3 regions of the Leptolyngbya sp. NIES-2104 genome follow, and region 3 is predicted to be linked to each of the others. Evidence: riboswitches for the same ligand, from Rfam matches in the RefSeq annotation. Region 3 holds a riboswitch; each other region holds the start of a gene.
The links. A riboswitch is a leader RNA that binds a small molecule or an ion and turns the genes downstream of it on or off. The one in region 3 is predicted to bind cobalamin.
Positions count from the first base shown of each region.

Region 1 (4,134 bases), 3.0 Mb from region 3:
TGAGTTGAATACACCTCAAAGGTTCCATTAAACCCACGAGCATTCAGCGCAAGGGAAAAATCGCGATAGTGATGCAGCGATCGCACTAACAATTGACTAATCAATAATCCCACACTATGCATCCATCGTTTCCGCGTCCGATATCCGCCTCTTGCTTGCTGTGCAAACTGCAATTCGGTCACAACATCAAAAAACAAGAAGACAAATCGATACATTAACAGTAATAGTTCAGTAATCAGCGTTGGCACCCGTAACTGTCGAAACAGATTCAGCAAATCAGTGAATGGAATCGTAAACAGAATGAACAATAAACAAGACGTACAGGAAAGCGATCGCATTGCAATCTGGAATGCTTGAATGATTCCACTGCGGCTGATGAATAGATACCCGCTTCCAATTGCAACGCCTTGAAGTTCGTCATTCTGAATAGCTGCAATTTGATCAATCGCAACTGCATTCAGCACCAAAGCTGGAATACTGGTTAACAAAAAGATTCCAGCTACGGCTAACAGTTGAAAATAGACTGGAGCAGGAATTCGCGCATAGGCGATCGTCCAAACCGCCAACCAAACCATGATAAGAAACTGTGGAATCGGATGCACAACTAGCGCAATCATGAGAACTACGATCGCGAATCCAAATTTCTGCACAGGAGCGATCGGGCGCAATCGATTCTGATAAGCATAAACATCCAAGTGATGATGCAATTACTTCTGCTCCCGTTTCTCAGTTCTGCCTCGATAGCGCCCAATCACAAAGCCAATGACACCCGCCCCTAATGCGGCTTGTGAAGCAAACAATAGACTTTCGACTTCTGTACTTGGCGGTTCAAAGAATGGTTTAAACCAAGGCTCATATCCCGGTTTAAGTTCCCCGATCGCAGTTTCAGCCTGACCATCTGATCCACTAAATTCCCCTTTAACAAACAAGAGCGGAAAAACTGCTAGAACAATCACCGCGATCGCTAATCCCCAATTTTGCAGCTTTGACGATTTCATGATTGCTCCTGCTTGAGTAGATTCAAAGTTTCCAAATCTTCCCGTCCGTAAGATTGCAGCCAATTCCACACCAGAACGGTGAGCAATCCTTCACTAATTGCCAGTGGCACCTGAGTCACCGCAAAAATTCCCGCAAACTTGAGAAATGCAGCGACGAACCCCCCTTGTGCGGCTGGAAACGCCAACGCTAACTGAATCGAGGTCGTGACGTAAGTAAGCAAATTTTCCAAAGCTGACGCACAAAAGATCGCGACTTTTTGATGTCCAGTTTGCAGAATCAAATGATAGACCCCGTACGCCACGAAAGGACCTACGATCGCCATCGAAAACGCATTCGCTCCTAATGTGGTCAGTCCACCATGCGCGAGTAACAATGCCTGAAACAGCAGCACGAGTCCACCCAACACCGACATCACCGACGGACCAAACAAAATCGCACCTAATCCAGTTCCAGTCGGATGCGAACAACTCCCCGTCACCGATGGAATTTTCAGCGCCGATAACACAAAGGTAAAGGCACCCGCTAACGCCAGTAGCGGTTTAAGTTGGGGATTTTGTCGCGTGATGCGTGTCAGCGATCGTACTCCCACGACAAAAAATGGAATCGACACAACCCACCAAAAAATCGCCCACTCGACCGGTAGAAACCCTTCCATGATGTGCATCGCATGGGCAGGAGTGGGAGAACCGATAATCAAATAAGAACTTAGCCCTACGATTGCAGTAAGGCGCAATAATTTATGATGTTTCACTGAGTCTGTACCTCGCAGACGGTTTGATAATCAATCAGCATGGCACGCTGAGCGGCTTCGGCGGGCATTCTGGCTCAGAGAAGTAATCTCATCACAGTTGCGGGACAGCGGTAGCTTTGCACTACTCTTTCCCCGTTACCTCTAGCGACTGCTTCCCGCTAGAACCGATGCAAACCTCAGCGTACCACCGTTGAGCATTTTGCTCAATCTAACCGTTACTCACTGCAACATCGTTTCAATCCGGTTGATCCTCGCTCTTTTGTGGGGCACGTCCAAATAGATGCGTGAGGCTAGCAAATCGATCGCGAATTTCATCGCTCAACAAATCAGAGCGATATCGCCACCCCCAGTTTCCTTCTGCTTTTCCAGGTGCATTCATTCGGGCATCTGTTCGCAGTCCCATCAAATCTTGCAGAGGAACGATCGATAAGACGGCAACTGAACTCATTACCAATCTGATCAAATCCCAATGAATACCTTGATCACTAATGCAACCGAGATAGTTCCACAATTGACCCCGCTCATAGTCTGAAAGGCTCTCATACCATCCGATCGTCGTATCGTTATCGTGGGTTCCCGTGTAGACAAGACAGTTACGCGGATAGTTAAAAGGGAGATAGGGATTGCCCGGATCAGACCCAAATGCAAAGTGAACAATCTTCATCCCAGGAAACTCAAATTTATCTCTGAGTGCTTCAACCTCTGGAGTGATCACGCCTAAATCTTCTGCAAGGATCGGTAGCTTTCCGAGCTTACGATCGAGCACCTCAAAAAACAAATCCCCTGGAGCTTCAATCCAGTTACCGTAAATCGCGGTTTCTTCACCTTGCGGCACTGCCCAGTAAGCCTGAAAGCCTCGGAAATGGTCAATCCGAATCCAATCGACTAAATCGAGCATTGCTTCAAAGCGTTGTATCCACCATTTGAAGTCGGTCTTTTCGAGATAGTCCCAATCATAGATAGGATTGCCCCAAAGTTGCCCAGTCGCACTAAAGTAATCGGGTGGAACACCTGCCATCAGTTCAGGATGTCCGGTTTCAGGATCAAGTCTGAAGTTCTGAGAATTAGCCCACACGTCTGCACTATCATGAGCGACATAAATCGGAATGTCCCCAATGATTTGAATCCCATTTTCGTTTGCATGTTGTTTGAGCTTCATCCATTGGCAGAAGAACTCATACTGTAGAAATTTTTGATAGTTAATCTCATCTTGTAAGCGGGCTTGGGCTTTCTCGATCGCATTCGGCTTAAACTGCATGATTTCTGGTTCCCAGTCATACCAGCTTTTACCGCCGTTCTCATCTTTTAGCGCCATAAACAGCGCATAGTCTTCGAGCCAGAATGCTTTCCCAGTGCAAAACTCAGCAAATTCTCGCTGCTCAGACGGTTGATGTTTGAACGCCTCATACGCTTTTCGCCACAGCGGAACTTTGGTTGCATACACGCGATCGTAGTCCACCCCGTTTTCCCAAAAGTCCGGTAGATTGTAGAAATCGGATTCTTCTAGCAAACCGCGATCGCGCAATGTCTCTAAGCTAATGAGCAGCGGATTGCCTGCCATTGACGAATACGACGCATACGGCGAATTTCCATAGCCTGTAGGACCGAGTGGTAAAACTTGCCAATACTGCTGACCACTGTGCACCAAGAACTCGATAAACCGATGAGCTTCGGCTCCGAGTTCACCAATCCCAAATCGACCGGGAAAACAGGTAGGATGCAGCAAAACGCCGCTCGATCGCTTCAAAGACATAGAATAAACACGAGGAAAAGGCTTTTGGAACTGTAACACAAGACCGAAAAAGCCAATCTCTGCCGAAAGAAGAATCAAGATTCGTTCACACAATTTTTTATGGCTCATCGCAATCCTGCTCCGACGGTTGACATCATTATCGAACTCGTCGATCGACCCCACCGCCCGATCGTGCTGATCGAACGCCTCAATCCCCCCCACGGCTGGGCAATTCCCGGCGGATTCATCGATTACGGCAATTCAGCCGAAAAAACAGCACAGCTTGAGGCGCAGGAAGAAACCGGACTCGAAATCGACCTGGTTGACCTGCTGGGTGTGTATTCTGATCCGAACCGGGATCAGCGCCAACACACGATGAGTATCACCTATATTGCAACCGCGATCGGTGAACCCAAAGCTGGAGACGATGCGAAAAATGTTCGAGTTATCGACATTTGGCAGATCCCGAAGAATTTATGTTTTGATCACGATCGCATTTTGCACGATTATTTACAGTACAGAAATTATGGAATGCGACCCAGAGTATGAAAAAAGTGATTCGGACTGATGCGGCTCCGGCTCCGGTTGGACCTTACAATCAAGCGATCGTGGCTCAAGGATTGGTATTCGTTGCCGGGCAAATTTCGCTTGA
Region 1 covers NZ_BBWW01000001.1:1,466,197-1,470,330, forward strand. Annotated here, with positions in the region: gene cbiQ (cobalt ECF transporter T component CbiQ) at 1-707, opposite strand, end outside; gene NIES2104_RS06710 (energy-coupling factor ABC transporter substrate-binding protein) at 708-998, opposite strand; gene NIES2104_RS06715 (energy-coupling factor ABC transporter permease) at 995-1,750, opposite strand; cobalamin riboswitch at 1,792-1,934, opposite strand; gene malQ (4-alpha-glucanotransferase) at 1,986-3,611, opposite strand; gene NIES2104_RS06725 (NUDIX hydrolase) at 3,603-4,031, shown strand; gene NIES2104_RS06730 (RidA family protein) at 4,028-4,134, shown strand, end outside.
Region 1: it holds a riboswitch for cobalamin, as region 3 does, so the genes downstream of both, NIES2104_RS06715 (energy-coupling factor ABC transporter permease) here and cobG (precorrin-3B synthase) in region 3, are expected to answer to the same signal.

Region 2 (4,134 bases), on a different contig from region 3:
CGCGGTGTGTTCTTGCATGGGGTCGCGGATGCGGCAAGTTCCATCGGGGTAATGGTCGCAGCTTTAGCGGTGTATTTCTTCAATTGGGTTTGGGTCGATGCTGCGATCAGTTTACTTGTTGTCTTGCTAATTTGCCTTAGCACGATTTCTTTGGTAGGAGATAGTTTACGAGTTTTGAGGGGTCGCTCTTGATGGACGTTGCCGTCTACGTCGAATACTAGACCCAACCAGTAGACCCACAGCAATCAGACTCGTGAAATAAACTAATCCGGTCAATCGAACTTGAAGCGGGGGTGCGACTCCTTCAACGTCGATCGTTTGCTCAACTTGGAAAGGTTGGAACTTCCGAACCGCATCAGAACTAGGGGAAATTTCCACCTCGACTTTGTGCGGCGCACCATCAAAAAATTGCTGCTGCCAGCTAAATTGTCCAGCAGTTCGCCCTTCATAAGCAAAAGCAATCCAGTTATTTTCAAGTTGAGTTGCTGTCACCTTTAGCTTTACATCTGAGACAGGCTGCTTAGTTTGAGCATCAATGACATTCACTTGCAATCGAGCAGGCTGACCGACGATCGCGCTTTTGTCTCCAGTTAATCGCATCTCAAGTCCTTGAACTTGTTTGACGGCTGGAGCATCTGATTTCGGGGCAGATTCAGTCATGTGTGACATTGGCATCGACATCTCGGACTGAGCCATTTCTGCGCTGACGTTGACATATAGAAGCGCTGCGATCGCAACTATCACCGCTCCACTCAGCAATAATCGAACTCGCTGTGGCGCAATTTCTCCAGGCTGAATCGATTGCCGTCCACCGATAATCCAGCCACCGACTAAGCCAACTGCAAGTAAGACAGCAGCTAAAATCGCGAAATTCCGGTACTTAATCCAGTTCTCAGGAATCGAGAGCGTTAGAGTTTGCTGAAAAGGGGTGAAAGCATTGGTGCTTTGTGGAGTCACATCGACCAATAATTGGTAAGTTCCGCGAATTGGAAAGGTCTGCTGAAGCTGCAATTTGCCTTGAGGCGAGATCGCATCAATGTCGAGTAGCTTTGTGCCTTCCACGATCGGGAAGTCGGTTGTAAACCAGGGAGTTTTAGACGGTGTGAGAATCTGTACGCGGATTTTGGCATTGGTCAAAGGTTGCCCCGCTGCATCAACCGCTTCAAGCGTCAGACGTGCAGGCGGTTCGTTGATCTCTGCTTCTGCCTCAAATGGAACGAGTTGATTGAGTGGCGGATCAGTCGTGAGGCGAATCGTCGATCGTGGAGTTTGAGAAAATCCCATCACTCCATAGAACATCAAACTCATTAGGCAGATCGCGCTAATGAACGCAGAAAGCTTTAATTTTGGCATTACGACCTCACAAGTGTTATTAGTGACAAGAAACCATCAACGTGTGATGTCGAAGCGAATGTACCTTGTCGTGAGCCGCTGGATAAGTCGTAAAGTAAATCGTCCAGAGAATTAAAGCACAGAGCGAAACGTAAAGCGTCGATTGTACGGGCGTAGAAAGCGTGAAACGAACAGCTTGTTGAGAAAAAGACGGATTCGATCGAGTAATCATTCTGTACCTCGCAGATGAATAGGAACCTTGAGAAATCGGCGGGCATCCTGGCTGATCAATCTGAAATTGACTTACAGTTGCGGGACAGCGTTGGACTTGCACCAAACTTTCCCCTTTACTTCTGACGGCTGCTTCCCATCAGAACCGATCGTGTTTGTCACTTTACCGCGTTTTTGACGATCGCCTCGCTTTTTTAACCATTTTTACGGTGGACGATTGCGATCGCTCCTATCTCTCTCAAAGGGCAAGCCGCCATCTCCATCATTCAACTCTTTAGAAGCATGAAACTCGATCGCGCTGTACTTATATTTTCAAGCAGTGCCGTTAAAAAATGAAAGAAAAATGAAAGGCTTTGACTTGAGATGGTACTGTTAAAAAATGAAAGAAAAATGAAAGGCTCAATTTATGTCACTTTCTGAACATCGCCCTAGTTTGCCAGAGGTGCATCGCAGCATTCCAGTTCCAAACGCTAAAGGTTTTTGGCGTAAATTATTAGCCTTTGCGGGACCAGGGTATCTCGTTTCCGTTGGCTATATGGACCCTGGCAACTGGGCAACTGACATCGCAGGCGGTTCAAAATTTGGCTACACGCTGTTGAGCGTCGTTTTACTCTCAAACTTGATGGCGATTTTGCTGCAATCGCTTTGTGTGCGGTTAGGAGTCGCAACGGGAAAGGATTTAGCTCAAGCGTGTCGAGACTACTTTTCTCCTCGAATCAGCTTTGTTCTCTGGGTGTTGTGTGAGATTGCGATCGCGGCCTGCGATTTAGCCGAATTGCTTGGAAGTGCGATCGCGCTTCAACTTCTATTTGGATTGCCTTTGCTTTGGGGCGTATGTATCACGGCATTCGATGTTTTGGCGCTGCTCTTCCTACAAGGCAAAGGCTTTCGATATGTGGAAGGGTTAATTATTCTATTAGTTGCAACCGTTGGGATTTGCTTCGGTGCAGAAATTCTGTTTTCTCGTCCTGATGTCGGTGGAATCTTACAAGGCTATATGCCAAATCGTGAAATTCTGCGGAATCCTCAAATGCTTTATTTAGCGGTCGGGATTCTTGGCGCTACGGTAATGCCACACAATTTGTATCTTCATTCTTCGATCGTTCAAACCCGCAATTGGCAATCGACTCCAAAGAAGCGTTGGGAAGCCATTAAGTTTGGAACCATTGATTCAACCGTTGCCCTTTCGTTTGCGTTGTTCATCAATAGCGCGATTTTGATTGTTGCTGCCGCAACCTTTCACAGTTCTGGAAATCAGGATGTTGCAGAAATTCAAGATGCCTACCAACTTCTTTCACCGTTATTAGGGGTCAGTGCTGCGAGTGCTATTTTTGGGGTTGCATTACTGGCTTCTGGACAAAGTTCGACTTTGACTGCAACGCTGGCGGGTCAGATCGTGATGGAAGGCTTTCTACAAATCAAGCTGCCACCGTGGGTACGCCGTTTAGCCACTCGCTTGATTGCGATTATTCCAGCTTTGATCGCGATCGTCTTTTTCGGTGAACAGAGTACTGGCGGATTATTAGTTTTTAGCCAAGTCATTCTCAGTTTACAGCTATCGTTTGCGGTGATTCCGCTGGTGATGTTTACCAGCGATCGCAAACTAATGGGCGAGTTTGTCAATCCGCGTTGGCTTAAAGTTACAGCCTGGGCAGTTGCAATTCTAATTGCCGGATTAAACGCTTGGTTATTGATTCAAACCGTAGCGAACTGGATACAGTAATCTTTGTGGTAATTGCTACCTCAGTAGGGTTTCACGCGAATCATTTAAGTTTTAACCAGCCGGAATCAATATTTCATCCTGATTTCATCTTCGAGTGAAACGATAGAAGTAAGCTTCTCGATTGAACTGAGCGATCTGAATTACAGTCTTAATTTATGGGATGTGAGTGCAGGTTACGCCTAATTCAAACAGAATTTTACTCTGATGAAATATGAAAATTGCCTGTGTATCTATCTATGACCCCAAGCGGGAGAAAGATTTTGGCGTTTACACCCATCACTGGATTCCAACGCTCGAATCGCAGTTTGAATCCGTTGACTACATTCACAACTTCAGGCATCCGCTGACCTATCCGACGATCGTTGCGAGAGCAGTCTACTATAAAAAACTGTTAAAGAAGTACTACAGCCCTCGTACTGATGCGATTTTGGTTCGGGATCAAGGACGACAACTTAGCCGCAAACTCTCGAAACTGAACATCGACGCAGTTCTGAGTTTAGAAAGTCCAGCGGCACAACCGATCGCCTACGTTGACACAGACAAGCCGATCGTCTTTTGGGAGTCTGGCACATTTGCGGCACTGGTCGATTTCTACCCGTACTACCGCAGAAGTACCATGTGCGATCGAACCTTCGAGGATGGTCTAGCAAACGAGAAATCTGCCCTCGAACGCTGTCGGTTGGCGGTGTATCATTCCGAATGGGCAGCACAAAGCGCGATTCAAACTTACGGCATTGATCCCCAAAAGATCAGAATTGTTGCACCTGGCGGGAATTTTGAATCGAATTTCTCGATCGACGATGTAGATGCCGTAATTAATGCAAGACCGAGCGATCGCTGTAAGCTCC
Region 2 covers NZ_BBWW01000002.1:1,225-5,358, forward strand. Annotated here, with positions in the region: gene NIES2104_RS27345 (cation diffusion facilitator family transporter) at 1-192, shown strand, start outside; gene NIES2104_RS27350 (hypothetical protein) at 166-1,353, opposite strand; gene NIES2104_RS27355 (CbtB-domain containing protein) at 1,373-1,564, opposite strand; cobalamin riboswitch at 1,584-1,728, opposite strand; gene NIES2104_RS27360 (Nramp family divalent metal transporter) at 1,970-3,286, shown strand; gene NIES2104_RS27365 (glycosyltransferase family 4 protein) at 3,498-4,134, shown strand, end outside.
Region 2: it holds a riboswitch for cobalamin, as region 3 does, so the genes downstream of both, NIES2104_RS27355 (CbtB-domain containing protein) here and cobG (precorrin-3B synthase) in region 3, are expected to answer to the same signal.

Region 3 (4,134 bases):
TCCATCTGTACAGCAGTTTTGGGCGATCGCTCCGGGTTTAAGAATGCGCGATTTTCCGAATCAGGTGAAACTTCAGGGGAAAATCTGCGATCGTAATCCACAAGCACAATATCGAATCGGAATTCCATACGTCGGTTACGATTGCCAAAATTAATTCCTACGGTTTACCTATCTCGATGGGCGATTATTATTATCAAGTCACAGATAATAAAAAGGTTTTCTGTAGGATAAAACCGCTAGTCATGAATTCTAGAGTTTTAAAGCAAGAAGCAAACGCGCTTCACAAAGCAGTTTCGCCGCTGTTGGCATTGGATGCTCGATTTGCAGAAGTGATAGTGCGGGATTTGGCTCGACTCGTTCAACAGTGTGCGCGGAGTCGTGGAACGGTACGACCGCCGGAATTGCTTGCGTTTCTCGTGGTGTATGCGCTGATCAAGCAAGATGCAGAAAAATTAAACGCAGCCATTCATCTTTGGGAAACTCCGGAGCGATCGAAATATGAAAAGATCACGCTGCAAATTATTTTAGACTTGACTCAGGATCAGTCTGAAACGTTTTTATTACCTTCGATCGTCAATCGATTCGATGAAGAGAAGGGAACGAATTATTTAGGTACAGTAATTAATGCCGTTTATAAATTTGCTCAAGCGATCGTTAAATCTGATGGCTCAGTAGATCTACAAGATTTAGAAACACTTTCGCAGATTTGGCAACGACTTCATACTTATCAAAAACTAGAAAATTATCAATCAGGATTCGCTTCAATTCCAGGAATAGAATCGACTGAAAGCCCTGAACAAATTTTAGAAGAGGCACTTTCTGAATTGAATGATTTGATTGGACTGGAAAATATTAAAGAAGAAGTGAAAACGCTGGCGAATTTTCTCAAAGTGCAAAAGATTCGAGTCGATCGCGGTTTAGCAAAAACTTCTGTTTCACTTCATGCGGTGTTTTGTGGACCTCCAGGAACCGGAAAAACAACGGTTGCGCGATTGATGAGCCGAATTTTTCACGGACTCGAATTTCTAAATAAAGGTCATTTAATCGAAACCGATCGCTCAGGGATGGTGGCGGGATATGTCGGACAAACTGCGAAGAAGGTCGATGATTTGGTCGATTCTGCGCTTGATGGAGTTCTCTTTATCGATGAAGCCTATGCGCTAGTTCCAGGAGAATCAGGACGAGATTTTGGGCAAGAAGCGATCGATGTTTTGCTCAAACGCATGGAAGATTATCGCGATCGCTTAGTCGTAATCGTGGCAGGATATACCGATGAAATGGCAACCTTTATCGAGTCGAATCCAGGTTTAGAATCGCGGTTTAATCGATATTTTTATTTTAATGACTATAAGCCTGAAGAATTACTCGCAATTTTAGAAAAAATGTGCGGTAAAAGCCACTTTAAGTTATCGAATGACGCACGAGAAAAACTACGATCAATCTTTGAAGATCTGTACGTCAATCGAGATAAAAACTTTGGAAATGCAAGACTTGTACGGAATTTATTTGAGCGAATGATCGAACGTCAGGCGAATCGATTGGCTGTGTTAAATTCACTCAGTGATGAGACATTGACAACGCTTTTACCTGAAGATATCCCGGCTCAAGTCGGCAGTCGATACGCGGGTCAGCGTCGATCGTAGAAAGAGATTTGAAAGTTCTTTCGCTTCGATTGTCTCCCGCCCTGAAATGAATTTCGGGCTAACCGACGAAAGTCTACTGAAGTAGACTAAGAGCGAATTTCAGGGCGGGACGTTGCGACAAACGAAGACGGCTCGAACATCTCTAACTGTCACGTTTCTTAAGAAAGGTTTGTCGATCGAAACGGGTGGCAATCGAGTGTGATATGCTGCATGGGCTAAGGATTGGGGAAGTCCGGTGCGAATCCGGTACTGTGGCGCAACTGTGATGAGCGGCGATCGTTCGAGTCAGAATGCCAACCTGAGCAAGTCGATGAGATTCTCTGCGATCCACGGAGATGAGGCGTATTCATGAGTTGGTTGGCGGCATCAAATCCTTGTCCTGGTTTATTCTACGGGACACCTGCACAAGATGGAACTTTGATTCGGATTCGGGTTCCGGGTGGAATCTTGAATCGAAAACAAGCGATCGCAATTTTAGAACTGAGCGATCGCTGGCAGACTTCAAACATTCAAGTCACCAATCGGGCAAATCTTCAATTCCGCGCAGTGCGATCGATTCCGACTTCTGAAGCTTATACAATGCTGCAATCGGTCGGACTGGCGGCAAAAGATCCTGAGTTGGATCATTTGCGAAATATAATGACAAGCCCGACCGCAGGCATTGATCCAAGCGAATTGATCGATGTGCGATCGATTGTTCAAGCGATCGATGATTACATTCAGAACACACCAGAACTGATTGGATTACCTCCAAAGTTTAGTATCGGGATTGATGGCGGCGGCACAGTTGGAATTGGGGCAAGATCTGGATCTCAATGGCAGCATCGATACAATGAAATTCAGCTTTCGGCAATCAGCCGCGATCGATTCAAGCTCACACTCGGCAGCAATCGACAGTTTTATGAAACGAACGTAGAAACATCTGATTGTTTAGGTGCGATCGCAGCTTTATCACACGCTTATTTAGAGTATGTTCAACAGTCGCATAAGAAAAAACCTCGAATGCGCGATTTGTTGAAAGAATGGGGAATTGAAGGCTTTTTGAATCGGGTTCCTTTTGAATTTAACCCTTCAAATACTTCAATTTCAGAGGCACAATCACAGCATTTAGGAATTCAACCTCAGAAACAATCTGAACGTTCTTACATTGGAATTGCATTAAAGCTGGGGTGGATGTCGATCGCGCAACTCAAAGGATTGATTCAACTAGCAGAAACTTACGGTTCAGGGGAACTTAGGCTTACTCCTTGGCAGTCTATTTTGCTTCCCGACATTCCAACCATACAAGCTGCAAAAGTTTTGAGCGAAATCAAAGCATTAGAGCTATCGACTGATCCGATTGATTCAGCGATCGTAGCTTGTGCTGGAAAACCAGGATGTGCAGCTTCAGAAACACACACTCAAATTCACGCCCTTGAACTTATGAAGCTTCTAGAACATCCCATGAACATTCATATCACAGGTTGTAATAAAGGATGTGCTCAACCGAGTCCCGCAGAGCTTACCTTACTTGGAACGACCATTCAAGGAACTGAAGCTTATTCAATCTATGCAGGCGATCGCTTATTAACAGATCAGCCGATTCCAGCTACAGAGATTTCCTCGATCGCACATCTTATTAACACGCGGCATGATTGACTATATTCGCAACGGCGACGACATCTATCGCAAATCCTTTTCGATCATTCGTGCAGAAGCAAACCTCGATCGCTTACCTGCGGATTTAGCTCATGTCACAGTGCGCCTCATTCACGCTTGCGGCATGACTGATTTAGCTAACGATATCGAAGCGTCTCCGAATGCCGTTCAAGCAGGAAGACAAGCCCTCGAAAAAGGAACTTCAATTCTCTGCGATGCTCAAATGGTCGCGAATGGCGTAACTCGAAAACGTTTGCCTGTGGATAATTCGGTCATTTGTACTTTGAATGATCCAACCGTTCCAGAGCTTGCAAAAACAATCGACAATACCCGATCAGCCGCTGCTCTAGAACTTTGGAAACCGGTGTTAGCCGGATCAGTCGTGGCGATCGGGAATGCTCCAACTGCATTGTTTCGATTGTTGGAATTGTTAGACGAAGGAGCACCCAAACCTGCAATAATTTTAGGCTTTCCGGTGGGATTTGTCGGAGCCGCAGAATCAAAAGCAGAATTGGCGGCAAACAGTCGGGGTGTGCCATTCATTACGCTGCATGGGCGACGCGGAGGAAGCGCGATCGCAGCCGCAGCGATTAACGCTTTAGCAAAACAAGAGGAGATATAACGATGACCGGTCGGCTTTATGGAATTGGTATTGGTCCTGGAGATCCTGAACTCCTGACGATGAAAGCGTTTCGCGTTCTGCGATCGTCGCCCGTAGTGGCTTACCCGATGTCCGATAGTGCGCGAAAATTAGCGCGATCGATTGTGGCGGAATATCTTCGCCCTGAACAAATCGAAGTGCCAATGTATTTTCCCTTCAAGCTCGAAGAATCCGCACAGCCCTACTATGACA
Region 3 covers NZ_BBWW01000001.1:4,427,318-4,431,451, forward strand. Annotated here, with positions in the region: gene NIES2104_RS21115 (glycosyltransferase family 39 protein) at 1-154, shown strand, start outside; gene NIES2104_RS33550 (AAA family ATPase) at 243-1,643, shown strand; cobalamin riboswitch at 1,821-1,960, shown strand; gene cobG (precorrin-3B synthase) at 1,992-3,281, shown strand; gene NIES2104_RS21130 (precorrin-8X methylmutase) at 3,274-3,903, shown strand; gene NIES2104_RS21135 (precorrin-2 C(20)-methyltransferase) at 3,906-4,134, shown strand, end outside.